One region of the Nocardia sp. NPDC024068 genome, then DNA from elsewhere that is predicted to be linked to it. Evidence: riboswitches for the same ligand, from Rfam matches in the RefSeq annotation. Region 1 holds a riboswitch; each other region holds the start of a gene.
What was found. A riboswitch is a leader RNA that binds a small molecule or an ion and turns the genes downstream of it on or off. The one in region 1 is predicted to bind cobalamin.
Positions count from the first base shown of each region.

Region 2: linked by a shared signal. The riboswitch ahead of metE (5-methyltetrahydropteroyltriglutamate--homocysteine S-methyltransferase) and the one ahead of AB0F41_RS29785 (CbtB-domain containing protein) in region 1 are both predicted to bind cobalamin.
Region 3: linked by a shared signal. The riboswitch ahead of AB0F41_RS14865 (iron ABC transporter permease) and the one ahead of AB0F41_RS29785 (CbtB-domain containing protein) in region 1 are both predicted to bind cobalamin.

Region 1 is NZ_JBEZYU010000082.1:1,422-11,223, forward strand. It holds gene AB0F41_RS29760 (histidine kinase) at 1-307, opposite strand, end outside; gene AB0F41_RS29765 (SRPBCC domain-containing protein) at 564-950, shown strand; gene AB0F41_RS29770 (OsmC family peroxiredoxin) at 1,007-1,450, shown strand; gene AB0F41_RS29775 (hypothetical protein) at 1,500-1,916, opposite strand; gene AB0F41_RS29780 (CbtA family protein) at 2,034-2,843, opposite strand; gene AB0F41_RS29785 (CbtB-domain containing protein) at 2,834-3,028, opposite strand; cobalamin riboswitch at 3,063-3,205, opposite strand; gene mhuD (mycobilin-forming heme oxygenase MhuD) at 3,285-3,599, opposite strand; gene AB0F41_RS29795 (alpha/beta hydrolase) at 3,734-4,504, shown strand; gene AB0F41_RS29800 (A/G-specific adenine glycosylase) at 4,514-5,377, opposite strand; gene AB0F41_RS29805 (carbonic anhydrase) at 5,570-6,193, shown strand; gene AB0F41_RS29810 (hypothetical protein) at 6,321-6,995, shown strand; gene radA (DNA repair protein RadA) at 7,000-8,367, opposite strand; gene AB0F41_RS29820 (hypothetical protein) at 8,492-9,157, opposite strand; gene carD (RNA polymerase-binding transcription factor CarD) at 9,623-9,802, shown strand, end outside.
Region 2 is NZ_JBEZYU010000012.1:97,334-107,135, reverse strand. It holds gene AB0F41_RS13655 (GtrA family protein) at 1-25, shown strand, start outside; gene coaD (pantetheine-phosphate adenylyltransferase) at 1-478, opposite strand, end outside; gene rsmD (16S rRNA (guanine(966)-N(2))-methyltransferase RsmD) at 482-1,075, opposite strand; gene AB0F41_RS13640 (pyruvate carboxylase) at 1,072-4,470, opposite strand; cobalamin riboswitch at 4,749-4,955, shown strand; gene metE (5-methyltetrahydropteroyltriglutamate--homocysteine S-methyltransferase) at 5,073-7,373, shown strand; gene recG (ATP-dependent DNA helicase RecG) at 7,681-9,802, opposite strand, start outside.
Region 3 is NZ_JBEZYU010000014.1:94,293-104,094, reverse strand. It holds gene sucB (2-oxoglutarate dehydrogenase, E2 component, dihydrolipoamide succinyltransferase) at 1-1,181, shown strand, start outside; gene AB0F41_RS14890 (TIGR01777 family oxidoreductase) at 1,182-2,072, shown strand; gene AB0F41_RS14885 (N-acetyltransferase family protein) at 2,069-2,596, shown strand; gene lipB (lipoyl(octanoyl) transferase LipB) at 2,599-3,372, shown strand; gene lipA (lipoyl synthase) at 3,369-4,391, shown strand; gene AB0F41_RS14870 (DUF4143 domain-containing protein) at 4,486-4,923, shown strand; cobalamin riboswitch at 4,977-5,193, shown strand; gene AB0F41_RS14865 (iron ABC transporter permease) at 5,301-6,359, shown strand; gene AB0F41_RS14860 (ABC transporter ATP-binding protein) at 6,359-7,129, shown strand; gene AB0F41_RS14855 (ABC transporter substrate-binding protein) at 7,136-8,143, shown strand; gene AB0F41_RS14850 (polyketide cyclase) at 8,140-8,649, opposite strand; gene AB0F41_RS14845 (antibiotic biosynthesis monooxygenase family protein) at 8,987-9,274, shown strand; gene AB0F41_RS14840 (nuclear transport factor 2 family protein) at 9,297-9,802, opposite strand, start outside.

The DNA.
Region 1 (9,802 bases):
TGGTGGTCTTGATCTCGGCCACGGTGCCGGCGGCCTTCGCCGATTTGTTCTCGACCTGCTGCAGCGCCATCCCGGACTGCACATTGATCAGCGAAAGGTTGTGCGCCACCACATCGTGCAATTCGCGCGCGATCAGCAGACGTTCGGTATCCACCTCCGATTCCTGTCGCTGCCGCGCGACCGTCCGGCCGGCGGCACCCAGTTCCCGGCGCAGCGTGACCAGCGCGCGGCGCTGCCGCACGAGTTCGATCAGCGCCCCGGCCAGCGCAAGCCAACCCAGTAGCCCGACCATCTGCCAGCTCGTCATCGCGAACTCTCCACCCGCATCACCCTATTCGCCCATCGCGCGGGCCGTCGGCGCACACCCGGATTCCCGGTGCCGCAATGGTATTCCCGGTGATCACCGCGCCTGTTCACGGTGGTCCGCCCGGTGGCGGCACGACGATCAACGCGTCAGCGGCCGTACCCGGGGACGCGCGGGTATGGTTCTGGAGATGGTCGACCAGCAAGTGCGTGTACCGGACCTGTCAGCACGGCCGTACGAGCTCACGGTGGAGCGGGTGATGACCGCTGCACCGGAACTTCTGTACCTGGCCTGGACACAGGGATTCGATATCTGGTTCGCGGAGCCGTCGTCGGTGCGGATGCGGGCGGAGGTGAACGAGCCGTTCTATTTCGAAACCCGCCACGAGGGGACCATTCGCCCCCACTACGGTCGCTTCCTACATCTGGAACCGGGTCGGCTGGTCGAAATGACCTGGGTGACCGGCGAAGGCGGAACCGAGGGCGCGGAAACCGTGGTCCGGGTCGAGTTCGTCAAGCAGCCGCGGGGTATCAGGTTGCGGTTGCGGCACAGCGGGTTTGCCGGCGAAGCGGCCCGGAACCGGCACCACGACGCCTGGCCGGCGGTGCTGGCCCGGCTCGACGAACGAACAACCGCCACGGTGTGACAGGTGCGAGTAGGTTCGGAACGGACGCGAAATCAATAGTCTTCGAAAGGATCGTGATGCCCACACGTACCGCGCGCACCGCCTGGACCGGCGGCCTGCAGGACGGCTCCGGCCAGGTCGACCTGGTCAGCTCCGGAGTCGGCAAGTACGAGGTGTCTTTCCCCAAACGGTCGGCCGAGGACGCCGACGGCACGACCAGCCCGGAGGAACTCATCGCGGCGGCGCATTCGTCCTGCTACGCGATGGCGCTGTCGAATGAGATCGCCAACGCCGGGGGCACCCCGCAGAGTCTCGACGTCTCCGCGGCGGTCACCCTCGGCCCGGATCCGGCCGGTGGTTTCCGGATCAGCCGGATCGCGCTCACCGTCCGCGGCCGGGTGTCCGGGCTCGACGAAGCCGGTTTCGCGACGGCCGCCGCGGCCGCCAAAGCCGGTTGCCCGGTGAGCAAGGCGCTGACCGGTGTGGGCGATATAACGCTCGACGCCGCGCTGGAATCCTGAGCGGATCCCGGGCTCCCGCGTCGTGTGTGGAGCCCGGGCAGGCCGCCCTTCACGCCGCGGAGCCGAACCAGGCCCGCGCCGCGGGCGTATACATCGCGGGGACAGCGATCAATACCGCGAGGATATGCCCGATACGGATGATCGCCACCAGCACGGCGGCCCAGGTGACCGCCGACAGGTCGATGCCGTCGGCGGCGAGCGCGGAGAGCGGTTCGATGACCAGCGAGACGAGTCCGATCACCCCGATACCGCCGGTGAGCGCGAGACGCGCCCACCGGCCGCCACGCAACATTCGCCACGCGGCCACGGTCACCAGCCCGTATATGGCTGCGCGCAGCAGCCATACGGTGGTCATCGAGGCCACGGTGACATCGGATTCGCCGAGTAGTACCTCCGCGCTCCGTATCGCCGTCTCCGCCACGCCGAACCCCACCGCGGCCAGTAACGCCACAAAGGCTGTGGTCACGGCTGCAGGACGGTGCTGGGGGAGCCTACGGGCCTGCTGAACGCGGCTCCGGACCGCCGGGCGGGTATCGGTGGAATCCATACCGCCGACACTGCCCTCGGCGAACCGGTGCCGGAATCACCCCGCCGTAGCGACCGGTTCGGGTACCCGGGTACTACTCCGTTCCAGCCATTCGGTGATGACCGCGAAAACGAGTCCGATACTCAGCCAGAGGGTGGTGGACACCGCCAGCGACGCGGTGCGGAACTCCCACAGCAGGCTCGCCGGGAAATCCGTCCCCACTTCGTTCACTCCGGGCAACAGGATGTATCCCAGCGTCACCACCAGCACGAACGCCGCGACGCCGACGACGAGCCGGAGTGAACCGAGCTGCGCACGCAGCAGGTTCCAGACGAAAACCGCCGCCGCGACGGCTACGAGACCCAGGACCACCGCAGCCACCCAGAGCAGCGTGCGGTCGTTGATCGTTTCGGGGTCGCCCACCGCCGGCGGATTGGCCGGGTACTTGAAGAACGGCACTATCACCACCGCGAGCCAACCGGCCACGCCGAGCCCGAGAACCAGTCGCGGCCCCGGAATCGAGGTGAATCGGCGGGCGTAGTGCGCCGCGGTCGCGACGATCGCACCGAAGGCCATTCCGGCCAGCGCGTTCGCCAGGAACTGCCCGAACTTCTGCCACGGCCTGCTGACCACGGCCTCGTCCTCGCCGTGGCTGTGCCCGCCTCCGGCCGCTTCGCCGTGGCTGTGCCCGGCCTCGGCTCCGTGGGACTCCTCCGCCGGTGCGGCCGCCGCCTCTTCGATGGCGATCGCCGCGTCCACCTTGGGTTCGCCGATGAAATTACCGACGATCCCGGCCAGCAGACCGGCGATCAGACCGGCGAGAAGCCCACGGATCAGCAGGGTGCCGAATGATCCGGTCAGTGGCACGGCACACCGAGCAGATGTCGTCCGTCGTGCATCAGCTCATGCATGAACATCCCGCTGCGCGAGATGGCGCCCTGATCGAAACCGACCAGGTACAGCGTGAGCAATGCCAGCAGAACGACACCGACGGTGACGAGTACGGTCGCCAGTGTGTCGGCGCCCCGGGACGGGGCGTGGGCGATGGCCATAATGGTTCCTCCTCATCCGGATGCTCGCGTCCGGTCGCGGGTTTCGCGAAGATGCCGGTGTCTGGCTCCGCCCACCCCGCAGGGGAATGGGCTTACAGTGGCGCGACCGCTCCGGGTTCCCACCGGATTACCGCCTCACCTTCGCTTACCCTCGGAACTTTGACACCATCGGGCCTGGTCGTCAATATCCCGTCGGCGAAACAGCACCGGTCACGGCACCCGCGGGTGCCGTGACCGGTGTATTCGCCATGCGAAATCAGGAAGCGGGCTTACCCGCCACGTCCAGAACCACCTCGAACTCGAGCAGGGAAGCGCCGGTGGCCACCGGCTTGTTCTGCTGCCCGGCGTGGGCTTCCTTGGCCGGCCCGTCCCGCCACGCGGCGAACGACTCCTCGGAATCCCACTGGGTGACCACGAAATACCGGTTCTCCCCGGCGGTCGGCCGCAGCAGCTGGAAGCCGAGGAACCCGGGCGAGTTCTCGACAGCGTGCGCGCGGTGGGCGAACCGCTTCTCCAGCTCGGGGCCCGCGCCCTCGGGGATCTCGATCGCATTGATCTTCACAACAGCCATGGGTCCATAGTGCCCCGCCTCCGGCGGGACGGGGACGGGGCCCTGCCGACCTCGGGCACTCGCTCCTCCGCTCGGTCGCCGCCGACCCGGGTGGGCCCGCTCGTGAACGCGGCAATCCGAATTAGACTCGGCCGATGCTGCACGACGAGGGCGGGGCCGGCACCCCCATACTGCTCCTGCACGGTCTGATGGGTAGTGCCCGAACCTGGGTTGACCAGGTCGAATGGCTGCGCGGCTACGGCCGGGTGTACACCTTCGACGCCGCCGGGCACGGCCGTCCCGCGCCCGCCGAACCGGGCACCGATGCCTTCGTGGCCGATCTGGCCGCCGCGACCGCCGGGATCACCGAGCCGATGGTGGTCATCGGTCATTCGATGGGCGGCCTGCACGGGTGGGTTTTCGCCGCCACATGCCCGGAGCGGGTGCGGGCGCTGGTGGTGGAGGATATGGCGGCCGATTTCACCGGTCGCACGGCCGAGCACTGGGCGGCGATGGTCGAGGCGTGGCCGCAGCCCTTCCGCGACAGTGACGCGCTCGTCGAATACTTCGGGCCGGTGGCGGGCCGCTATTTCGCGAATTCGTTCGAGCGGACCCCTCAGGGCTACCGCCTGCACGGGGATATCGCTACTTTTCGCGATATCTCCGAGGAATGGGGAGTCCGGGCGTTCTGGCCGGAATGGGGGCGGCTGCGCGTCCCCACCCTGCTGATCGAAGGCGAATACACCATCACCCCGCCGGGGCAGATGCGGCGGATGACCGAATCGCATCCCGCCGCCGAGCATGTGCTGATCGCGGGCGCCGGGCATCTGGTGCACGACGATCAGCCGGAGCTGTACCGGGCCGAAGTCCAGCGGTTCCTCGACCGCGTGCTGCGCGCGCCGCTGGAGCGGGCCGCGGAGGCCTGAGCGGCGGGTTCAGCCTTCCCCGGCCAGCGCGAACCGCCCGTCCCCGGTCTGTTCGATCAGGCCGTCCACCAGCAGCGAATCCAATGCGCGGTCGCGCTGGCCGGGATCGCGGGTCCAGGCCAGGTCGAGCCGGACGCGTTCCACCGGCCCGTGGGCCGCGCGCAGCACGTCGAGGAGCCGGCCGCGGGCCTGCCGGTCGGTGCCCTCGTACTTCTGGGTGCGCCGGGTGGATTCGATGCGTGGCCGGCCCGCCGTCACCCACGCGCAGCGCGGGAGGGGGCAGCGCTCGCAATCGGGAGTGCGGGCTGTGCAGACGGTGGCCCCGAGTTCCATGAGCGCGGCCGAGAACCGGGCCGCGCGGTCGACCCGGATCGGCAGCAGCGCTTCGGTTTCGCGCAGATCCCGGGTGGCCGGATTACCGGCCTCACCGCGCCCGTGCACAGCGCGGGCCACCACCCGGCGGACATTGGTGTCCACCACCGGGACCCGGCGGCCGTAGGCGAAGCAGGCGACCGCGCGCGCGGTATAGGCGCCGATACCCGGCAAACCCAGCAGCACCTCGACATCGTCGGGTACCTCGTCGCCGTGCTCGGCGGCCAGCACCTGCGCGCATTCGTGCAAGCGCAGCGCCCGGCGGGGGTATCCGAGCTTGCCCCAGGCCCGCAGGACCTCACCCGGGCTCGCCGCCGCCATCGCCGAGGGCACCGGCCAGCGCTGCACCCATACCCGCCAGATGGGGTCCACCCGCACCACCGGGGTCTGCTGCAGCATGATCTCGCTCATCAGGATCTGCCAGGCGGTGACGCCGGGGCGCCGCCAGGGCAGGTCGCGGGCGGTACGGGCATACCACCCGAGGAGCGCGCCGGCGTCGATCGCGGTGGGGTCGGGGGCGGTGGACGCGGTCGCGGAGCGCGCCCCGGTATCCGGTATACCGACGATCCCGCTGCTCACCCGATTCGCTCCGTTCGTCCTCACAGTGCAGTGCCACCGGGGCGGCGCGGAAGGAAGCCGTGCCGTAACCGGACCGAAGCAGAGGACCACACCGAATCGTGCAGAATGGACACCATGCCTCAGTCCAACCCGGTAAGTGCCTGGAAAACGCTGCGCGAAGGAAACGAGCGTTTCGTGAAAGGCACCTCGCAGCATCCTAGCCAGGGGGCCGCCGACCGAGCCAAGCTCGTGGCGGGCCAGAGCCCGACCGCGCTGCTGTTCGGCTGCAGCGATTCCCGCGTCGCCGCGGAGTTGATCTTCGACCAAGGGCTCGGCGATATGTTCGTCGTACGGACCGCGGGCCATGCGATCGACGCCTCGGTGCTCGGGTCCGTCGAGTACGGAGTGGCCGTACTGAACATCCCGCTGATCGTGGTGCTCGGCCACGAGAGCTGCGGCGCGGTCAAGGCGACGCTGGACACGCTGGACGGTGGCGAAGTGCCCGACGGGTTCATCCGGAGCATCGTCGAAAAAGTCACCCCCTCGATCCTCGCCGGCCGGCGAGAAGGGCTGACCGAGGCGGACGAGTTCACGGCCCGCCACGTGGTCGAGACGAGCAGCCGGCTGATGGAACAGTCTGCGGTAGTGGCTCAGCGGGTGCGCGCGGGAGAATGCGCGATCGCCGGCGCCACCTACAGCCTGGGCGAGGGCCGGGTGCGGCTCCGGCGCGTTGTCGGCGATATCGGTGAGATCGCCTGACGGCCCGCGGGCCGCGGGCCGGGACAACCCGCTGCACCGGCCCGTCCGGCATCCGGGACCGGCGCGGCCGGTCACTTCCGGTGTGCCGTTGACCGTCGCGGCCGCTCGATGCGCTTACCGTTGACACGTGTTGGAACCGACAGGACCACTTCCGCCGGAGATCTACTGGCGGCGTCGAGTATTTGCCATCGGGGCGCTGATCGTCGCGCTCGCGGTGGTGATCTGGCTGGTCATCACCGTCTCCCGGGGCGGCGATTCACCCGGCGCGGCCGCGGCGGCATCGTCCGCCGAGACCACCGAGGTCTCCGGACCCGTGACGAGTTCGACGCAGGTGCCGTCATCCACCACGAGCGCGGCCCGGGAAACCACCTCGGCCGGACAGAGTTCCGGTTCGGCGCCGGTGGCTTCCGGGCAGTGTGCCGACCAATCGCTGGCGATCAAGGTATCGGTCCAGCAACCCACCTACCAGGTGGGGGAGGAGCCGGTCTTCGGCATCGTGATCACCAATATCTCGGGCGAACCGTGCTCCCGGGATATGGGCTCGGGCCTGCAGCAGGTGTCGGTACACAGTCTGGACGGTGGCCGGCGGCTGTGGGCCAGTACCGACTGCTACCCGGACGGTGACCCCGATATGCGGACCCTGGATCGGGGTGAGCAGGCCGCGTTCACGGTCACCTGGACGGGCGCCACTTCACAGCCGGAATGCGCGGGCGAGCGCGTGCCGGTACCGACCGGCGCCTACAACGTGGTGGCGCAATTGGGGTCGGTGCGCAGCGCACCCGAACCGTTCAATATCGCCTGACCGACTATTTCCGGGAAAGGCCGGCCAGCCGGAGAGCGCCGCGCAGGCTGGACGCCTCATGCAGCTTCATCGGCGTGTCCTTACCGTCCACGCCGGGCGGTACCACCGCGTTGGTGAAGCCGAGTCGTTCGGCCTCGGCGAGGCGGCGGGTGGTGGAGGTGATCCGGCGGACCTCGCCGGCCAGCCCCACCTCACCGAGGATCACCCAGCCGGGCGGCAGGGCGGTATCGCGGGCCGCGCTCGCGATGGCCAGGGCGATCGCGAGATCCGCCGCCGGTTCGGTCAGTCGCATCCCGCCCACGGTCGCCGCGTAGACGTCCTGTTTGCCCACGTACAGTCCGCAGCGGCTCTGCAGGACGGCCAGCACCATCGCGACCCGGTTGTAGTCCAGTCCGCTGACGGCGCGGCGCGGCGCCGGCACCTGGGTTTCCACGGTGAGCCCCTGGACCTCGCCGACCAGGGGACGTTTCCCGTCCATGGCCACGGTGACCGCGGTCCCCGGCACCGAATCCGCGCGATGGTGCAGGAAGAGGCCGGAAGGATCGGTCACACAGGCGATTCCGTCGTCGTGGAGTTCGAAGCAACCCACCTCGTCGGCGCTGCCGAAGCGGTTCTTGATCCCGCGCACCATCCGCAGCGCCGTGTTCTTGTCGCCTTCGAATTGCAACACCACATCGACCAGATGCTCGAGAGTCCGCGGGCCGGCCACGGCACCGTCCTTGGTGACGTGCCCGACGAGCAGGACGGCGATTCCGCTCGCCTTGGCGAGAGAGGTCAGTGCGGCGGTAACGGCACGGACCTGGGTGACGCCCCCGATGACGCCGTCGGTGTCCGGAGCCAGCATCGTCTGCACCGAATCCACCACCAGCAGAGTCGGTTTCACCTGATCGACGTGCCCGAGTACCACGGAGAGGTCCGATTCCGCGGCGAGGTAGACGCGGTCGTGCACGGCGCCCGTCCGGTCCGCCCGCAGGCGTACCTGCCCCGCGGATTCCTCCGCGGTCACATACAGCGCCCGTTCGTCGCGCCCTCGGGCCCAGCGATGCGCGACCTCGAGCAGCAGCGTCGATTTGCCGACCCCCGGTTCACCCGAGAGCAAAACCACCGATCCCGCGACGATCCCCCCGCCCAGCACCCGGTCGAGCTCGGCGACTCCGGTGGGCCGGGCGGTCGTCGTCTGCGAATCGATCCGGGAGAGGGGCGCCGCCGCGGTGGTCGGCAGCATCGCCTTTCGCACGCCGCTCGCCGCGGCGGCCACCGGCAGGGCTTCGTCGACGGTTCCCCACGCCCCGCACGCCGGGCATTTCCCGACCCATTTGGCGACTTCGTGCGCGCACTCCGAACACCGGTAGACGGGTTTGTTCTTGGTCACTGCCACAGGGGGACCCTACGCAGAGATGCCGACAGGGTGTTCTACCGCGGCGGGTGTGGGTTTTCGTCCGCGGGCTGTGGGGGTCGACGGTTTGTCGGAACGCGGAGGAGGCGGGGCAGAAGATTCAGTGCCCGCCCGCGGAGCCGGTGGTGCTCTTGGAGATTTCCGATTCGACGCGGGCGGCGTCGAGTCCGGCGTCGACCGGTACCTGGACGAGGACCGTGCCGTTCTCCTTGAAGTTGAACGAGAAGTCGTAGGTGAGGCCGGGAACGATGTTCTTGGTCAGGCCGGTGACCTCGATACGCGCGTGTTCGGTGGCACCGGCTTCGGTGTCGACGGTTTCACCGGTGGTGTGGGTTTCCGCACCGGCCGCGGGGGTCGAGACCACGACGGTTTCCGACGGTGAGATCTCGAGCCTGTCGCCCTGGGCGGGGGTGATCTTCACGGTGCCGAGGTCGGTGGTGACACTGGTCAGTTCGTCGGTGACGGTTTCTCCGGTGTTCACGATCGACAGCGACAGTGCCGCCTGGCCGCCCGTGGTGTTGGCCGGGGAGCCGTTCCCGGGGTACACGAGGTGGACGTTGCGCAGTGCGATGGCACCGATATCGGCGGTGTTGCCGTTGATCGCGGCGACCTGGTCGGCGGTCTGCGAGATCTGGCCGGCGCTGCAGCCGGACAGGATGAGCGCCGCACCGGCGGCGAGCGCGGCGACCGTCACCAGGCGGCGGCGCCGGGTCGGGGAGACCGGGCTCGCGGCAGTCGCGGCAGTCGCGGCATTCAGTGCAGTCACGGGTTGTCCTCCATGTCCGAGTGGGCGCACTCCAACTAGGCACTGTAGTAGTCGGTTCGGGATGCCGGGTGCACCGGGCGGCGTCAGGGGGGATTACGCCGGGTCGCCTGTGTGATTTGTCGCACGTCATGACGGGTGTGGGTATATCTCGGGGTGCGCCGCGGGGTATCGGCCGATCGGCCACGTCCGGGGCCTGTCGTCCGGGGGTGCGGGAGGCCGGGGCGGGGGACCCGTTGACCGGTAACGATTCGGCCTCCGCGGCCGTATTTCCGACCCGCTCGGACCGGGGTTCCGGGGGTGTCGCCCGGAGGGTGTTCCGACACCCGTTCGGGCACAACGTAATGCACACCTATCAGGTCCTGTCAAGTGCCAGTACCTGGTCGTTGTGGCCCTGACCTGCGCAGTTGATCGCGCCGTTATCGAGTCGCGTGTTAAACTGTGAACATCGAAAGGGGCACGGGACACATGATTTTTAAGGTCGGAGATACCGTCGTTTATCCCCATCATGGGGCGGCTTTGATCGAAGCTATCGAGACCCGCACCATCAAGGGTGAGCAGAAAGAGTATCTGGTCCTGAAGGTCGCACAGGGTGACCTCACTGTTCGGGTTCCCGCGGAAAACGCGGAATATGTCGGCGTCCGCGAT
Region 2 (9,802 bases), on a different contig from region 1:
CGCGCTCGGCGAGCCGGTCGAGTAGCCGTTTGTGGACCAGCGGCGGCAGCATATCGGTGACCTCGCCGCCGAACGCGGCCACTTCCTTGACAAGAGAGCTGGACAGATAGCTGAACGCCGGATTGGTGGCGATGAAGAAGGTGTCCACCCCGGCGAGCTTCTTGTTCATCTGCGCCATCTGGAGTTCGTAGCCGAAATCCCCGGCGTCGCGCAGACCCTTGACGATGGCGGTGATGCCCTGTTCCCGGGCGAAGTCGACCGTCAGCCCCTCCCAGGATGCGACCCGCACGTTCGACAGGTCCGCGGTGGCGTCGCGCAGCAGTTCGATCCGTTCGTCGATCGAGAACATGCCCTGTTTCTTCTTGTTGATCAGCACAGTGATCACGACCTCGTCGAACTGTTCGGCAACCCGCCGGAACACGTCGAGATGGCCGTTGGTCACCGGATCGAACGACCCCGGGCACATAGCTTTTGCCATGGTTCAGACGCTAGCAGGTTCGCTGTCCACGGCCGGTTCACCGCCCGTGTACACCGCCGACTCGATACGCGTCTCCCCGTACCGGCGGGCGGCGCGGCGCTCGAACCCCGCGGGCCACACGATTTCGGCCGAGCGCGCGGACCTTTCGACCAGTAGCAGCGCCTCGGCGGCGAGCCAGCCGTGGGCCGCGAGCGCCACCAGGTCGGCCTGCACGGCGTCGGTGAGCAGATCGTAGGGCGGATCGGCGAATACGAGGTCGAAGGCCCCCGCACCGCCGTGGGCCAGCACCTGCGTAACCGTGCCGGCGCGCACCTGGGCGCCCGGGAGTCCGAGGTCGGCGATATTGCCGCGCAGTACCGCCGCCGCGCGCCGGTCGGATTCGACCAGCAGCGCCGCCGCCGCTCCGCGCGAGAGCGCTTCGAGTCCGAGCGCCCCCGATCCGGCGTAGAGGTCGAGCACCCGCGCGCCGTCGAGGTCCATCCGGGATTCGATCGAGGAGAACAGGGCCTCCCGCACCCGGTCCGAGGTCGGCCGGGTCCCGGCGGGCGGCACCCGCAGGCGCCGCCCCCCGGCCCGGCCGGCGACGATCCGGGTCATTCGGATTCGCGCTCGGTCAGCTCGACCAGCAGGTCACCGCCTTCCACCTGCTGAACCTGGGTGATGGCCACCCGGCCGATGACACCGCCGCGGGGCGCGGTGATGGCCGCCTCCATCTTCATGGCCTCGATGGTGCCGATGGTGTCGCCGTGGGCGACGGTATCGCCCTCGGTGACCGTCAGGGTGACGACACCGGCGAAGGGTGCGGCGATGTGATGGGGGTTGGCGCGGTCGGCTTTTTCCGCGGCCGGGATTTCACTGGCGATGGAGCGGTCGCGCACCGATACCGGCCGCAGCTGGCCGTTGAGGATGCACATCACGGTGCGCATACCGCGTTCGTCCGGTTCGGCGATCGCCTCGAGCCCGATGAGCAGGATGACGCCCTTCTCCAGCTGGACGCGGTGTTCCTCACCATGACGCAGTCCGTAGAAGAACTGGTTCGCCGACAATCCGGTGGTATCGCCGTACTTCTCCCGATGCGCCAGGAACTCCGCGGTCGGACCGGGGAACAGCAAGCGGTTCAGGGTTGCCCGCCGCTGTTCGGAGGTACCGGCCAGCCCGGCTTCGTCCGCGTCGGTCAGCGGGGTCACCGGCTTCGCGGCGCTGCGGCCGGCGAGGGCCTTCTCCCGGAACGGTTCCGGCCAGCCACCGGCCGGGGTGCCGAGTTCGCCACGCAGGAAACCGATCACCGAATCCGGGATGTCGTAACGCCCGGGATCGGCCGCGAAATCCTCGATCTCGATCCCGGAGCCCACCAGCGACAACGCCAGATCCCCGACGACCTTCGACGACGGAGTCACCTTGATCAACCGGCCCAGCAGCCGGTCCGCCGCCGCGTACTTCGCCTCGACCTCCTCGAACCGATCGCCCAACCCCAGCGCGATCGCCTGCTGCCGCAGATTCGACAGCTGACCACCCGGAATCTCGTGCGTGTACACCCGGCCGGTCGGCGCCGGCAACCCCGACTCGAACGGCGCGTACACCTTCCGCAGCGCCTCCCAGTACGGCTCCAGATCACAGACATTCGCCAGGTCCAGCCCGGTGTCGTGGTCACTGTGCGCCGCCGCCGCCACGATCGCCGAGAGCGCGGGCTGGCTGGTGGTGCCCGACAGCGCCGCCGACGCGCCGTCGACCGCGTCCGCGCCCGCCTGCCACGCGGCGAGGTAGGTGGCCAGCTGACCGCCGGGGGTGTCATGGGTATGCACATGCACCGGGAGATCGAAATTGCTGCGCAGTGCGGTCACGAGTTTCGCCGCCGCCGGGGCGCGCAGCAGACCGGCCATATCCTTGATCGCCAGCACATGCGCGCCCGCGTCCACGATCTGCTCGGCCAGCTTCAGGTAATAATCCAGGGTGTAGAGCTTCTCGTCCGGATTCGCGAGGTCACCGGTGTAGCTGAGCGCCACTTCGGCGATCGCGGTACCGGTCTCACGCACCGCGTCGATCGCCGGCCGCATCTGATCCACGTTGTTGAGCGCGTCGAAGATCCGGAAGATATCGATCCCGGTATCGGTCGCCTCCGCGACGAACGCCCGGGTGACCCGCTCCGGATACGGCGTGTAGCCGACTGTGTTGCGGCCCCGCAGCAACATCTGCAGACAGATATTCGGGACGGCTTCCCGCAACGCCGCCAGCCGCTCCCACGGATCCTCGTACAGGAACCGCAACGCCACATCGTAGGTCGCCCCACCCCAGCACTCGATCGACAACAGCTCCGGCGTCAACCGCGCCACATGCCCCGCCACATCCAGCAGGCCATTGGTCCGCACCCGGGTCGCCAGCAGCGACTGATGCGCGTCGCGGAAGGTCGTATCCGTGACCCCGACCGCCTTCTGCTCTCGCAACGCCCGCGCGAAACCCTCCGGGCCCAGCGTCAGCAGCTTCTGCCGCGACCCGTCCGGCGGCGGTACCGACAGGTCGATCCCCGGCAGTTTGTCGTGCGGATACACCGCGGTCGGCCGCGCCCCGTGCGGCTTGTTCACCGTCACATCGGCCAGATAGTTCAGGATCTTGGTGCCGCGGTCGGCGGGCTCCCGGGTGGCGAGCAGTTCGGGACGTTCGTCGATGAACGAGGTGGTGATCCGGCCGGCGGTGAAATCGTCGTCGTCGAGCACCGCCAGCAGGAACGGGATATTCGTGGTGACACCGCGGATCCGGAACTCCATCAGCGCACGCCGCGCCCGTGCCACCGCGGTCGGGAAATCCCGGCCGCGGCAGGTGAGCTTCACCAGCATGGAGTCGAAATAGGCGCCGATCTCGGCACCCAGGTTCGCGCCGCCGTCGAGCCGGATTCCGGCGCCGCCGGGGGTGCGGTAGGCGGTGATCCGGCCGGTATCCGGGCGGAAGCCGTTGGAGGGGTCCTCGGTGGTGATCCGGCACTGCATGGCCGCACCACGAATCGATACCTTCTCCTGGCTCAACCCCAGATCCGCCAGGGTCTCCCCCGCCGCGATCCGCAACTGCGACTGCACCAGGTCCACATCGGTGATCTCCTCGGTCACCGTATGCTCCACCTGGATCCGCGGGTTCATCTCGATGAAGACATGGTTACCGCGCTCATCCAGCAGGAACTCCACCGTCCCCGCGCAGCTGTAACCGATCTGCCGGGCGAACGCGACCGCGTCCGCGCAGATCCGATCCCGCAGTTCCGGGTCCAGATTCGGTGCCGGCGCGAGTTCGATCACCTTCTGATGCCGCCGCTGCAGCGAACAGTCGCGTTCGAACAGATGCATCACGTTGCCGTGCTGGTCGGCCAGGATCTGCACCTCGATATGACGCGGATTCACCACCGCCTGTTCCAGGAATACGGTCGGATCGCCGAACGCCGACTCCGCCTCCCGCGACGCCGCCTCGATCGCGTCCCGTAACCCGGACGGTTCCGGAACGCGGCGCATGCCCCGGCCGCCGCCCCCCGCGACGGCCTTCACGAATACCGGGAACTCCATCGACTCCGACGCCGCCAGCAACTCGTCGACATCCGCCGACGGCGCACTCGAATCCAGCACCGGTAACCCGGCCTCGCGCGCCGCCGCGATCGCCCGCGCCTTGTTACCGGCCAGCTCCAGCACCTCCGAGGCGGGGCCGATGAAGGTGATTCCCTCGCGCGCGCAGGCGGCGGCCAGATCCGGGTTCTCCGACAGGAACCCGTAGCCCGGGTAGATCGCGTCCGCGCCCGCGGTCTTCGCGGCCTCGATGATGGCCTCCACCGAGAGGTACGCCCGGACCGGATGGCCCTGCTCGCCGATCTCGTATGCCTCGTCCGCCTTCAGGCGATGCACCGAATTGCGGTCTTCGTGCGGGAAAACCGCAACCGTTCCGATACCGAGCTCGTACGCCGCGCGGAAGGCTCGAATGGCGATCTCGCCACGATTGGCAACCAAGACTTTCGAGAACATTGACCCAACGTACCCGGCGCCACATCCAGCTTCGACAGCGAAGTCCACTTCACGGAATCTTCACAAGGGGATATGGCAAGCCTGCGAAGTCTTGGTCATCGGGACGTCACAAACAGGCCCGACTCGGCGTCGGGTCACGCCGGGTACCGGCATGAGATGGCGGCCGATTGGGGGCGTGCGACCACTTCCCGGCACGCACCGCCGCCCGCGCCACGGCGATAACGCGCGGGCGGGCTATGGTGGAACACGCAGCTGGTCCGCCGGCCGGACGATGAGGAGCCCCGAGCGTCCGCCCCGGCGTCGAAGCCCGCGACCGAGCGGGTGAGAGGGAATCCGGTGGAAATCCGGAACTGTCCCGCAGCGGTGAGCGGGAACGACCGCCGTTATGAGCACTGGGCGCACGGCCTGGGAAGCGACGGCCAGTAGGTCGGCCTATCGGCCGGTGCCCGCGAGTCCGAAGACCTGCCGGTTGTACCGGGTACGCCGTATCCGGTGACCACCGCCTCGTGGATTGGGCGTCGCGGTCCACCAGTGCTGACACGTCCCGGCCCCGCGGCCGGGAGATCCGGGGTCTCATCGGTGCCGCACGCCCGCGGAAGGCGATGGCAAACCGCACTTCAGTACTGGAGAACACCGTGACCGCTATTCCGCACAGCCCGTTCACCGCGACAGTTCTCGGCCTTCCCCGGGTGGGCCCCCGCCGGGAACTCAAACGCGCCACCGAATCGTATTGGGCGGGGCGTATCGACGCCGATCAGCTGCACGAGACCGGGCGTACGCTGCGCCGCGACCAGTACGCCGCACTGCAGGCCGCCGGACTGGATTCCATCCCGGTCGGCACCTTCTCCTACTACGACCAGATGCTCGACGCGGCGGTGCTGCTCGGCGCGTTGCCGCCGCGGGTCGCCGATATCCCCGACCCGCTGGACCGCTATTTCGCGGCAGCGCGCGGCAACGATTCGGTCGAACCGCTGGAGATGACCAAATGGTTCGACACCAACTACCACTACCTGGTCCCGGAGATCGGCCCCGATACCACCTTCGCGCTCGACCCGGACGCCGTACTCGCCCAGCTGCGTGAAGCGATCGAGCTCGGTGTCCCGGCACGCCCGGTCGTCATCGGCCCGGTCACCTTCCTGAAGCTCGCCAAAACCTCCGTCGGCGCCGGACCGGATCGGGTGGACGAGCTGATCCCGCTGTACCAGGAACTGCTGCGGTTGCTGGCCGAGGCGGGTGCGGGCTGGGTGCAGCTCGACGAACCGTCGCTGGTCACCGACCTCACCGACGACGAACTGGCGGTCGTCCGGCGCGTCTACACCGAGCTGACCGCGCCGGCCGACCGGCCGGCGGTCCTGGTCGCCACCTACTTCGGGCACCCCGGTCCGGCGCTGGCCGCGCTGGCCGCCACCGAGGTCGAGGGCATCGCCGTCGATCTGGTCGCGGGCACCGATGTCGCCGAAGTGGCCGCCGTTCCCGCATTGGCCGGAAAGCTGCTGGTCGCGGGCGTCGTGGACGGTCGCAATGTCTGGCGCACCGATCTGGACAAGGCGCTGTCGACCCTCGCGACGCTGCTGGGTTCGGCGAAGGAGGTGGCCGTATCGACGTCCTGCTCGCTCCTGCACGTGCCGTACTCGCTGGCGGTGGAGACGCAACTCGACGACGCCCTGCGATCCTGGCTGGCGTTCGGCGCCGAGAAGGTCACCGAGGTGCGGGTACTGGCCACCGGCCTGAACTCCGGCACCGAGGCGGTCGCCACGGAGCTCGGGCAGGCGCGGGCCGCCGCGGCGAGCCGCCGCGCCGATCCGCGGATCGGCAACGCCGGAGTGCGGGCGCGGCTGGGCGCGCTGGGTCCGGACGCCATCCGGCGGGCCCCCGCCGAGGAGCGGCGGATCCTCCAGCAGAACCGCCTGCACCTTCCGCCACTGCCGACCACCACCATCGGCTCCTACCCGCAGACCCCGGCGATCCGGCTGGCCCGCGCCGCGCTGCGCAAGGGCGAGATCGACCGGGCCGAATACCAGCGGCGGATGCGGGCCGAGATCACCGAGGTGATCGCCCTGCAGGAGAAGCTCGAGATCGATGTCCTCGTGCACGGTGAACCCGAACGCAACGATATGGTCCAGTACTTCGCCGAACAGCTCGATGGTTTCGCCGCCACCGAACTGGGCTGGGTGCAGTCCTACGGCACCCGCTGCGTACGCCCGCCGATCCTGTTCGGCGATGTCACCCGGCCCGCGCCGATGACCGTCGACTGGATCACCTTCGCGCAATCACTCACCAATAAGCCGGTCAAAGGGATGCTCACCGGCCCGGTGACCATCCTGGCCTGGTCGTTCGTCCGCGACGACCAGCCGCTCGCGGATTCGGCGAAACAGGTCGCACTGGCGATCCGGGACGAGACCGTGGATCTGCAGAACGCGGGTATCCGGATCATCCAGGTGGACGAACCGGCACTGCGGGAACTGCTACCGCTGCGCAAGGCCGACCAGCCCGCCTATCTGGACTGGTCGGTGCACGCGTTCCGGCTCTCCACCGCCGGGGTGGCCGATTCGATCCAGATCCACACGCACCTGTGCTATTCGGAATTCGGTGAGGTGATCGACGCGATCGCCGGCCTGGACGCCGATGTGACCTCGATCGAGGCGGCCCGTTCGCATATGGAGGTTCTCGACGACCTCAACGCGGCCGGGTTCGACGCGGGCGTCGGCCCGGGTGTCTACGATATCCACTCGCCGCGCGTGCCCGGCACCGAGGAGATCACCGCCTTGTTGCGGGCCGCGCTGAAAGCCGTACCCGCCGACCGTCTCTGGGTGAACCCGGACTGCGGTCTGAAGACCCGCGGCACGGCCGAGGTGGAGGCCTCGCTGCGCAATATGGTCGCCGCCGCGCGGGCCGTGCGCTGACGGACCAGTGAGCAACGACCGGTCCGGGCCGTGTGCGGCCCGGACCGGTCAGCCCTCCCCTGCCTCCGATTCCCGGCGTCTGGCGCGTTCCGCCGCGCATTCCGGGCAGTGCCGTGTCATCCGCAGCACCGGCCTGACCCGTGGCTGCGACGCCGTCGACAGCCGTCGTACCGCTCGGCACCCCTGTTCCGATTCCATCTGCCCAACCCCTTCCCCTCAGCGTTACCGTGTGCCAGGTTTGACGCCGGGCACGACACACCGGTTCCCCTGTGCCGCTGCCTTTTCCGGCACCCGCGGCACGGGGCGGTCAGGATTTGGCCAGGTACTCCAGTCGCTCGGAATCCACCGCGGCGTGCATCATGGCCGCGAGCCCGGGATGCCGGGTGAGACCGGGATCCTCGGCGACCAGCGTGCGGGCGAGTTCCTGCGCGGTGGAGATGACCTCCAGGTCGTCGAGCAGCGAGAGCAGCCGCAGCGAACGCGCCGTCCCCGACTGCGCGGAACCCAGCACATCGCCCTCGCGGCGCTGGCGCAGATCGAGCACCGACAGTTCGAAACCGTCGGTTGTCCCGGCCACCGCTTCCAGTCTCGTCATCGCCGGACCGCCGGGGGCGGCGTCGGTGATCAGCAGGCACAGCCCGGGATGTTTCCCGCGCCCGATCCGGCCGCGCAGCTGATGCAGCTGGCTCACTCCGAAACGATCCGCGTCCACGATGACCATCACCGTCGCGTTCGGCACGTCGACACCGACCTCGACGACGGTCGTGCAGACCAGGACATCGATCTCACCGGCGTTGAAATCACGCATCACCTGGTCTTTCTCATCGGAGGGCAACCGCCCGTGCAGGAGTCCGACCCGGAGCGCCGCCAGCGGTCCGGCGCGCAGCCGGTCGAAGACATCGAGCACGGCCTGGGTGCTGGGCGGCTCTTTATCGGTGCCGCTGCCCTTCGATTTCCCGCCCCGCGAGCGGCCTGCGCCCTCCTCGTCGTCACCGATCCGTGAACACACGACATAGGCCTGGCGGCCCTGGCCCACTTCCTCGGTGATCCGCTCCCACGCCCGGTCCACCCAGTTGGGATGCACTCGGCGCGGCACCACTTTCGACGCGATCGGGGAGCGGCCGCGGGGCAGTTCGGTGAGGGTCGAGGTCTCCAGATCACCGAGGGTGGTCATGGCGATCGTGCGCGGGATCGGGGTGGCGGTCATCACCAGCAGATGCGGGGAATTGCCCGCCTTCGCCTTGGCGCGCAGCGCGTCACGCTGCTCGACGCCGAAACGGTGCTGCTCGTCGACCACCACCATCCCGAGATCGAAGAATTCCACCGCGTCCTGGATCAGGGCGTGCGTGCCGATCAGGATCCCGGCCTCCCCGGTCACCGCGGCGAGCAGGGCCTCCCGTTTGGCGGCCACCGGCATCGAGCCGGTGACCAGCGTGATCCGGGTGGCGTTCTCGGCCGCGCCCAGTTCCCCGCCCTGTCCCAGATCACCCAGCATCGCGCGCAGCGACCGGTAGTGCTGGGCGGCCAGTACCTCGGTGGGCGCCAGTAGCGCGCACTGCCGTCCGGTATCGACGACCTGCAGCATGGCGTGCAGCGCGACGATCGTCTTACCCGAACCCACCTCGCCCTGGAGCAGCCGGTGCATGGGCTGCTCCCGGGACAGATCGGCGGCGATCTCGTCGATGACCAGACGCTGCCCGGCGGTGAGGTCGAACGGCAGCCGCCGCTCGAAGGCCGCGGCGATACCGTCCGGACGGGGTGGGCAGGCCGGGGCGACCCGCGCCGACACCTCGTGCCGGCGTTCGGCGAGCACCAATTGCAGCGCCAGCGCCTCGTCGAAACGCAAACGCTCCCGCGCCCGTTCGATATCGGTCTTGTGCTCGGGCAGATGGATGAGTCGCAGCGCCTCCCCGACCGGCATCAGCGCCCGTTCGGCCCGCAACTCTTCCGGCAGCGGGTCCGAGAGCGGGTCCAGCTGATCGAGCACCTGCCGGACGCAGGCCAGGATCTCCCAGCTCTGCACTTTCGCGGTGGCGGGATAGACGGGCAGGTATTCGCGTTCGAAGAACGACATGTCCACGCCGTCGGAACCCTTGGCGCTCTGCGCGATCCCGCGCAGATCACCGCCACCGCGCACAGTGGTGAGGGCCGGTTCGTCGTCCCCGGGCTCGGGCAGGATCAGATAACCCGGATGGCTGAGATTCCATTGTCCGGGCCGCCAATAGGTCACCGTCCCCGACATCATCGCCCGCGCGCCCTGACGGACCGCGTATTTGACCTTGTCCCCGTTGAAGAACGTGACGTCCACGCCCCGGCCCGCACCGGTGTCGAGCACCACCTTCAGCAGCGAGCCGCGCCGCTGCCGCATCGGACGCAGTTCGGCCTTGGTGATCCGGCCGATCACGGTGATATGCGCGCCGTCCTCCGGC
Region 3 (9,802 bases), on a different contig from region 1:
TCGGCGTGATCGGTTCCGGTAGTCCCGCGCAGAGTTCCGCGCCCGCACCGGCCCCGGCACCCGAGCCGGCCGCCGCCGCGCCCGCTCCCGAACCGGCGCCGAAACCGGCTCCCGCCCCGGCCCCGCAGCCCGCGCCCGCTCCGCAGCCGGCTCCGGCCCCTGCGCCCGCCGCGGCCGCACCGGCACCCGCCGCCCAGGCTCCCGCGCCCGCCGCTTCCACCAACGGCGCCACCCCCTACGTCACTCCGCTGGTCCGGAAGCTGGCCGAGGAGAACGGCGTCGACCTGACCTCGGTCACCGGGTCCGGTGTCGGTGGACGCATCCGCAAACAGGATGTGCTGGCCGCCGCGGAAGCCAAGAAGGCGCCCGCTGCCCCGGCCGCGGCGCCCGCCCGGTCCACCGGCGCTCCCGCCGCCGCGGCTCCGGCCGCTCCCGCGCCCAGCCCCGCACTCGCGGCGCTGCGTGGAACCACCCAGAAGGCCAGCCGGATCCGGCAGATCACCGCCACCAAGACCCTGGAATCGCTGCAGACCACCGCGCAGCTCACCCAGGTGCACGAGGCCGATGTCACCAAGATCGCCGCGCTGCGCAAGAAGGCCAAGGCCGACTTCGCCAAACGCGAAGGCGTGAACCTGACCTTCCTGCCGTTCTTCGCCAAGGCCGTGGTGGAGGCGCTCGGGGTGCACCCGAACGTCAACGCCAGCTACGACGCGAACAGCAAGGAGATCACCTACCACGCGTCGGTGCATCTGGGTATCGCGGTCGATACCGAGCAGGGCCTGCTCTCGCCGGTGATCCACAACGCCAGCGACCTGTCGCTGGCGGGTCTGGCCCGGGCCATCGCCGATATCGCCAACCGGGCCCGCACCGGTGGGCTCAAACCCGACGAATTGGCCGGTGGCACCTTCACCATCACCAATATCGGCAGCCAGGGCGCGCTGTTCGACACTCCGATCCTGCTGCCGCAGCAGGCGGGGATGCTCGGCACGGGTGCGATCGTCAAACGCCCGACCGTGGTCACCGACGAGTCGGGCAGCGAATTCATCGGCGTCCGGTCGATGTGCTTCCTGCCACTGACCTACGATCACCGCCTCATCGACGGCGCGGATGCCGGCCGGTTCCTCACCACCATCCGGCACCGCCTGGAAGAGGCGGCGTTCGAGGCCGACCTGGGCCTGTAAATGGTTGTCGTGGTCGCCGGCTCGTCCGGACTGATCGGAACCGCTCTCGTCGCGGCGTTGCGCCGCGACGGGACCCAGGTGGTCCGCTTGGTCCGGCGGCCGGCCGCCGCCCCCGACGAACGCCGCTGGGATCCGGCCCGGGCCGACCTCGACCCGGGGATCTTCGACGGCGTGGACGCGGTGGTGAACCTGTGCGGCGCCGGTATCGGTGACAAACGCTGGACCGGCGCCTACAAACAGGAACTCCGGGACAGCCGGATCACCCCCACCGACGTCCTGTCGGCCGCGGTCGCCCGGGCCGGTGTGCCGACGCTGGTGAACGCCAGCGGTGTGCACTATTACGGCGATACCGGATCCCGGGCGGTCGACGAATCCGGCCCGCCGGGAACCGGTTTCCTGCCCACGCTGTGCGACGACTGGGAGAAGGCGACCCATACCGCCCGGGACGCGGGCGCCCGGGTGGTGCTGCTGCGCAGCGCGGTGGTGCTCGCCGGGGCCGGCGGAATGCTGCCGCAGCTGAAAGCCCTGTTCCTGCTGGGCCTGGGTGGCCGGCTCGGCAACGGCCGGCAGTATCAGCCGTGGATCTCGCTCGACGACGAGGTCGGCGCGATCCGGCACGCACTCACCCACCCCGACGTCCGGGGCCCGCTCAACGCGGTGGGTCCGGCGCCGGTCACCAACGCCGAATTCACCCGCGCGCTGGGCCGGGCGCTGCGCCGGCCGACGCCGCTGTTCGTCCCGGGTATCGCGCTGCGCCTGGCGATCGGCGAGTTCGCCGAGGAGGCGATCCTGCACAGCCCGCGGGCGCTGCCGGGTGTGCTCGAGGAGACCGGGTACGAATTCCGCCACCCCACCGTCGGCGCGGCGCTGACCGCCGCGGTGGGCCGATGACCGGCACCGCCGCCGCCCTGATCCGTGACGCGCGGACCGGGGACCTGCCCGCGATCCTGGAGATCCACAACCGGGCGATCGCCGAGACCACCGCCATCTGGGACGACGAACCCGTCGGCCTCGACGAGCGGGTGGCCTGGTTCTCGAACCGCACCGATCACGGCCGTCCCGTCCTGGTGGCCGAGATGGACGGCGAAGTAGCGGGATACGCCAGCTACGGTCCGTGGCGACCGAAATCGGGCTACCGGCACACCGTCGAGAACTCCGTCTATATCGCCGACCGTTTCCAGCGCCGCGGCATCGGCGCCGCCCTGCTCGCCGAACTGATCGCGCGCGCCGGACGCGCGGGCGATATCCACGCGATGATCGCGGCCGTCGAATCGCGCAATACCGGGTCCATCGCCCTGCACGAGCGGTTCGGCTTCCGGACCGTCGGCGTACTGCCCGAAGTCGGGCACAAATTCGGCGGCTGGATGGATCTGACACTGATGCAGCTCACACTGGAGATGAGCGTAACGTCGTGATCGTGAACAACACCCGCACCGCGACCCGGTCCGCGCGTTACGACACCACCCCCGTCGACGTGCGTGAGCTGGGCCTGATCGACTACCAGCAGGCCTGGGATCTGCAACGCGAACTCGCCGCCACCCGCGCCGGCGGCGCCGGTCACGACACCCTGCTGCTGCTGGAGCATCCGCCCGTCTACACCGCCGGCCGCCGCACCGAGCAGGCCGACCGGCCCACCGACGGCAGCCCGGTCATCGATGTGGACCGCGGCGGCAAGATCACCTGGCACGGGCCCGGCCAGCTGGTCGGGTATCCGATCATCCGGCTCGCCGAACCGCTCGATGTGGTGGATTATGTGCGCCGGCTGGAACAGGCGCTCATCCAGGCCGTCACCGATCTCGGCGTGCCCTGCGGGCGCGTGCCCGGACGGTCGGGCGTCTGGCTGGCGGCCAGCGGCCTGCTGCCGGAACGCAAGATCGCCTCGATCGGTATCCGGGTGCAGCGCGGGGTCACCCTGCACGGTATCTCGCTGAACTGCAATCCCGACCTGGGCGCGTTCGGCGCCATCATCCCGTGCGGTATCCGCGATGTCGGTTCCACCAGCCTGAGCCAGGAACTCGGCCGCGAGGTCACCGTCGCGCAGGCCCGGCCGCGGATCGCCGAACTCGTCCCGGCCGCGCTCAACGGGGAGCTCCCGGTCACCGAACACGATATTCCGCAGGCCGGCACCCCGGCTGTCGCGGATCACGCCGCCGCCACCCCGGCACGCGACCCGAAAGGTCCCCACTCATGACCTCCGCCCAGGCCCCCGCCGGCCGTAAACTCCTGCGCATCGAGGCCCGTAACGCCGAGACCCCGATCGAACGCAAACCCGGCTGGATCCGTACCCGCGCCACCATGGGTCCCGAGTACACCGAGCTCAAGGGCCTGGTGAAACGCGAAGGGCTGCATACGGTCTGCGAAGAGGCGGGCTGCCCCAACATCTTCGAATGCTGGGAGGACCGCGAGGCCACCTTCCTCATCGGCGGCGAACAGTGCACCCGCCGCTGCGATTTCTGCCAGATCGATACCGGCAAACCATCCCCGCTGGACCGCGACGAACCGCGCCGGGTGGCCGAAAGCGTGCAGGCGATGGGTCTGCGCTACTCGACCATCACCGGTGTCGCCCGTGACGATCTTGAGGACGGCGGCGCCTGGCTGTACGCCGAAACCGTGCGCGCCATCAAGAAACTCAACCCGAACACCGGCGTCGAACTGCTCATCCCCGATTTCAACGCCAAACCCGATCAGCTCGCCGAGGTCTTCTCTTCCCGCCCCGAGGTGCTGGCCCACAACCTGGAGACGGTCCCCCGGGTGTTCAAGCGGATCCGCCCCGCGTTCCGCTACGAACGTTCCCTCGAGGTGCTCACCGCGGCCCGCGCCGACGGCCTGGTCACCAAATCGAACCTGATCCTCGGGATGGGCGAAACCCCCGACGAGGTCACCCAGGCCATGCGCGACCTGCACGAAGCCGGTTGCGATATCCTCACCATCACCCAGTACCTGCGGCCCTCGCCGCGCCACCATCCGGTGGATCGCTGGGTGAAACCCGAAGAGTTCGTCGAGCATTCGAAGGCCGCCGAGGAGATCGGTTTCGCCGGAGTGATGGCCGGGCCGCTGGTCCGCTCCTCCTACCGCGCCGGCCGCCTCTACGCCCAGGCCATGGCCCATCACGGGCGGGCGATCCCGGAAACCATGTCCCATCTGGCCGAGGGGGGCACCGCCAGCCAGGAGGCCAGTGCCGTGCTGGAACGGTTCGGGTCGCGGGCCTGAGTCCCACACCCCTCGAAACCTCGGTGGACCGAGCGAGGCGGGTACGGCGGCAGACCCACAATCACGACTACGGCAGATCCACAACGACCGGTAGATGAGTTCGAGAATGCCGCTACCTCGACGACGCGCAGACCCGCTGATACCCGCATGGTCGGCGAATGCGACCTATCGTGCCGTTTCCACTCCCAAACTGGTTTTCACCGCCTCCGGACTCGCGACGTACCTGCTGACCGGAGTCGGCAACGATGTCACCACCGGCGGTCTGATCGAGACTTTCGTTCTCGGCGACCGTGACGGCCACGAAGTCGACGCGGTTCTGGAGAACAATGCGGGCCGGGTGATCGGCATCGAGGTCAAGGCAGCGGAAACCGTCCGTGCCGAAGACTTTCGGGGGCTGCGCCACCTCGAAAGCCGTCTGGGCGACCGATTCGCCGCAGGCTACGTTCTCTATTGCGGTGACCAGCAGCTACCGTTCGGCGAGAAATTCTCCTGCCTCCCGATCAGTGCACTGTGGACGACGCCGCCCGGCTGATCCCGGCTCTGCGGATAGCACGATGACCGTCCGGGCCGGGCGTGGGCGAATGCTACGGTGTCCGGGCGCTCGGTTACCGCCTGTCCTGGACAGATGGTTCGTAAGAGGGAATCCGGTGTGAATCCGGAGCTGCCCCGCAGCGGTATGTGGAAACGACCGCGGTCATCAGCACTGGGCCCGCGCCCGGGAAGCGACCGCCAGTAGGTGGCGCCGGAGTCTCCGGCGCCGGGTCCGCGAGTCCGAAGACCTGCCGGCGTGACCACGCCGACGGTGTGGTCTTCGGTCGACTCCGAGGGAACGGTTGACGAGGTCATGGGTCGCGGTACTCGCATGTCTGCACAGCACGACGTCCGGACGGAGCGGGTGGATACGGCCCGATGAGGGCGCTCGAATCGCACCGGCCGCCCCCGGCCGCGCTGATCGCCGGGCTGGCCCTCGCCTTCGCGGTGGTCTCGGTGCTCGCGCTGGCGCTGGCGCTGGGGACCGCGCATATCCCGTGGCGTGCCACAGTCGGCTTCCTGTGGGCCGAACTCACCGGCGGAACGGTCGCCGCCGCCGATACCGCGAACTACCGGATCGTGATCGAGTCGCGGCTGCCCCGGGTGCTGCTGGCGGCACTCGTCGGCGCCGGGCTCAGCGGCGTGGGCCTGCTCGTACAGGCCATGGTCCGCAACGCCCTCGCCGACCCGTACGTGCTGGGGATCTCCTCGGGCGCCTCGGTCGGCGCCACTGCCGTGGTTCTCTTCGGTGTCTTCGGGGCGCTGGGCATCTACGCCCTGTCCACCGCCGCGTTCGCCGGGGCGCTCGGCGCCACGGTACTCGTCTATCTGATGGCCCGATCGGCGGCCGGGCTGGTGCCGCTGCGACTGGTGCTCACCGGTACAGCCGTCGGCTACGGTTTCTCCGCCGCGACCACCGTGCTGGTTTTCCTGGCACCGCACGGCGACGCCGCACGGTCGGTGATGTTCTGGCTGCTGGGCAGCCTGGCGGGCGCCACCTGGCAGATGGTGCCCCTGGTCGCCGTGGTGGCGGTGCTCGGTCTGGCGGTGCTCGCGGTATGCGCCCGGCAATTGAATGCCCTCGCGATGGGTGACGAGGTCAGTGCCGCGCTGGGTCTTTCCGCCTCCCGGTTCCGGCTGCTGCTCTTCGTGGTCTCCGCCGCGATGACGGGGTGTTTCGTCGCGGTCTGCGGAGCGGTCGGATTCGTCGGGCTGGTGGTGCCCCATGTGGCGCGGCTGCTGGTGGGCGCCGATCACCGGCGGCTCATCGCCGTCACCCCGCTGCTGGGCGCCGTGTTCCTGGTATCCGCAGATCTGCTGGCGCGCACGCTGATCCCGCCGCAGGAGCTACCGCTGGGCGCGATCACGGCCGCGGTCGGAGTGCCGGTGTTCGTACTGCTGATGCGCCGGCGCGGCGCGCTGATGGGACAGGACTGATGCGAGTCGTCTACGAGGACGTCACGGTCGAGATCGACGGCACGCCGATCGTCGAGGCGGTCACGCTGGCCGCCGGATCCGGGCAGTTCGTGGGGATCGTGGGCCCCAACGGCAGCGGTAAGTCCACGCTGCTGCGCTGCCTGTACCGTGCGCTGTCACCGGCCGCCGGGCGGGTCCTGGTGGACGGGACCGATATCGCCGCGGTCGGTATGCGCGAGAACGCCCGGCAGGTGGCGGCACTGACCCAGGATGCGACCACACCCTTCGATTTCACCGCCGCCGAGATCGTCGCGACCGGCCGCCTGCCGCATACCGCCCTGCTGCGCGGTACGCGCCGGCGGGACCGCGAGATCTGCGCGGCGGCGATGGCGACCGCGGATATCGCCCATCTCGCCGACCGCGGTTTTTTGTCCCTGTCCGGCGGCGAGCGTCAGCGGGTGCTGATCGCGCGGGCACTGGCGCAGCAGCCGCGAGTGCTGGTCCTCGACGAACCGACCAATCACCTGGATGTCCAGCACCAGTACAGTGTCCTGTCCGCGGCCCGGAGCCTGGGTATCACCGTGATCGCGGCTCTGCACGATCTCAATCTGGCCGCGCAGCACTGTGATCGGCTCTTCGTCCTGCACCGAGGCCGGCTCGTCTGCTCCGGTACTCCGCACGAGGTGATCACCGCGGAGGTGATCGGCCGCTGGTTCTCGATCGGCGGCCATATCGTCACCCATCCCCGGCTGGGTGTCCCGCAGGTCATCTTCGACGAAAAGGACTGCTAGATGCGTATTTCCCGGCCGATCGGCACCATGGTTCTGGCGGCCGCCGCCTTCTTCTCGGCGGCATGCGGCGCCGAACTCCAGGAACCGGCCGCCGCGGCGTCCGGCGATCCGGTGACGGTGACCAACTGCGGCGCCCCGCTCACCGTCGACGGTGTTCCCGAGCGGGTGGTCACCAACGACACCGGTATCACCGAGATGATGTTCGCCCTCGGTCTCGCCGACCGGCTGGTGGGCTACGGCAGTTATCCCGGCAAGGACCGCGATATCGCCACCTCCCCATGGAAGGACGAATTCGAACGCACGCCGTCGCTGGGTGACGCGTTCACCCGCGAGGTGGTCCAGGCAGCCGAACCCGATTTCGTCTTCGCCGGGTGGAACTACGGTTTCAAGGAGTCGACCGGCCTCACTCCCGACTGGGTGCGCTCGATCGGTGCGGTCCCCTATCAGCTGACCGAAGCCTGCCGGCAACCCGGAACAGACCGCCGCGGTGTGATGGAACCGCTCGACGCGCTGTACACCGACCTCACCAACCTCGGCGAGATCTTCGGTGTCCGGGCGAGAGCCGACGAACTCGTCGCCGGGTACCGGGATCAGGTTGCGCAGGCGGCGGCGGGCGCCTCCGCAGGGCGGGATCCGGCGCGGGTCTTCCTGTTCGACAGCGCCACTCCCGAACCGTTCACCTCGGGCCGCACCGCCGCCCCCTCCCAGATCATCCGGGAAGCGGGCGGCAGCAATATCTTCGACGATCTGAACAACTCCTGGACCACCACATCCTGGGAGGCGGCCGCGCAGCGGGATCCGCAGGTGATCGTGATCGTCGATTACGGCGCGGGTCCGCAGAATTCGGTGCGCGGCAAGATCGACCAGCTACGCCGGCAGCCGCTGATGGCCGGGACCACCGCGGTCCGCGAGGACAACATCATCGCGCTGCCCTACGCCGCGCTGGTGGAGAGCCCCCGCAATCCGCAGGCAGTGGTCACCGTGGCGGAATTCTTACGATCCAAGGGGTACTAGCCGTGGTCGCCCACCGCGGCCGTGGCGCCGGACGCCGGAGCGGCGACACCGGCCAGGTGCCGTAGCGAGTTGGGGAGGTGTTCGGGGCCGAAGGGCGGGAAGTGCAGGTACTCCCGGATGTGGGCCGGCACCGCCGTCCAGTCGTAGGTCAGCGTGACCTCGCTCGTGGACGGCCCGACGGGCACCAGGTCGTAACGCCAGAACCAGCCGCCGAACTCCAGGCTGCCGTCGGCCTGGATCTCCCCGGTGAACCAGCCGATGGCATGCGGCGGGTCGAAGACGTGGACCTTGTTGCCCACCCGGTACATACCGTCGGGATGGTTGGGGTGGTACATGTCCATATGGAAGATCTGCCCCACTCCGGCCAGCGGTGCCCGGTCGGCGGCGTCCTGGACCCAGCCGGTGCCGTCGATCGCGGCGTGGGTCGCGGGGTCCGCGAGGACCGCGAATACGTCGGCGGTGGACGCAGCGACGGTCAGGACGGCTTTCACATTCTCCTCGGTCACGGGTGTCCTCGCTCCTCGTCGTCTCGCCCCGGAGGCTTTCCGTAGGGAAAGGGGCTTCGACCGTGCAGACGAAGTGACCGGCCCGAACTCATCGGACGGGCGCCCGAACTCATCGGAGGGGCGTGCGAGCGGGATCGCCCCGGCCCGTAAGAGACCGCACCGCGAATCGCCACGATTGCGGATGTGACCGGTGCCCCGGACCCGTCCGGCTCCTCCCGGACGGTCCACGCCGGCTCGGTCCGGCAACCCCGGCCCGGCCGCGGGTAGAGGTCACCGATGAATCCCACGCCGCGGACGGGTCTCCACAGATGTACGGTCCCCGGAGTCAGGAGCACAGATGGTCATCGTCGCCGGATATATCCTCGTCGACCCGGAAACCCGCGACGCCTACCTCACTGGATGCGCCGACGTGGTGGACCAGGCCCGCTCGGCGCCCGGCTGCCTCGACTTCGCCCTGAGCGCCGACCTCACCGATCCCGCCCGGGTCAATATCTTCGAACGCTGGGAGAGCCGGGAAGCGGTCGAGACATTCCGGGGCGCGGGCACGGGTGACGAGCAGAACGCCGTGATCCGTGCGGCGTCGGTGGCCGAATACGATATCGCCGCGGTCCGTTCACTGACCTGAGCCGGACGTCCCGCGCCGCCGGTCAGAGCTTGAAGCGCTGCAGCAGCGCCGGGATCTTGGACGCCGACATCAGCGCCTTGAACTGCCAGCTGTCGTCGCGCGGGAGGATGCCTCCGCGCTGGGTGACGTCGAAGGCGTCGTAGAGGGTTTCGCCTTCCTCCATCAGCCCGTCGGCGTTGAAGTGGTAGCGGTCGACCGCGGGGCACTGGATGAAACGGCCGGTGCCGTAGAGGACCGGAGCGCTCTCGTCGTAGGGATACAGGCGTAGCGGCCCGTCCCAGTGCCCGCTGCCGATGTAGCGGATGACGACCCGCACCCTCTCGTCGGGCATCACGTCCAGATACACCTGGTCGGGCAGCGGATCGTAGCGCCAGTCCGGGATGGCGTCGAAGAAGGCGAAGTTGTATTTCACGAATTCGTCGACACCGACGATGGTGCGGCCGAATGTGGTGACATCGGTGTAGCGGATATCCGGTGCGTACAACTCGTGGTTGAGGCTCATATCCCGGGCCAGGAAACTCCACCAGT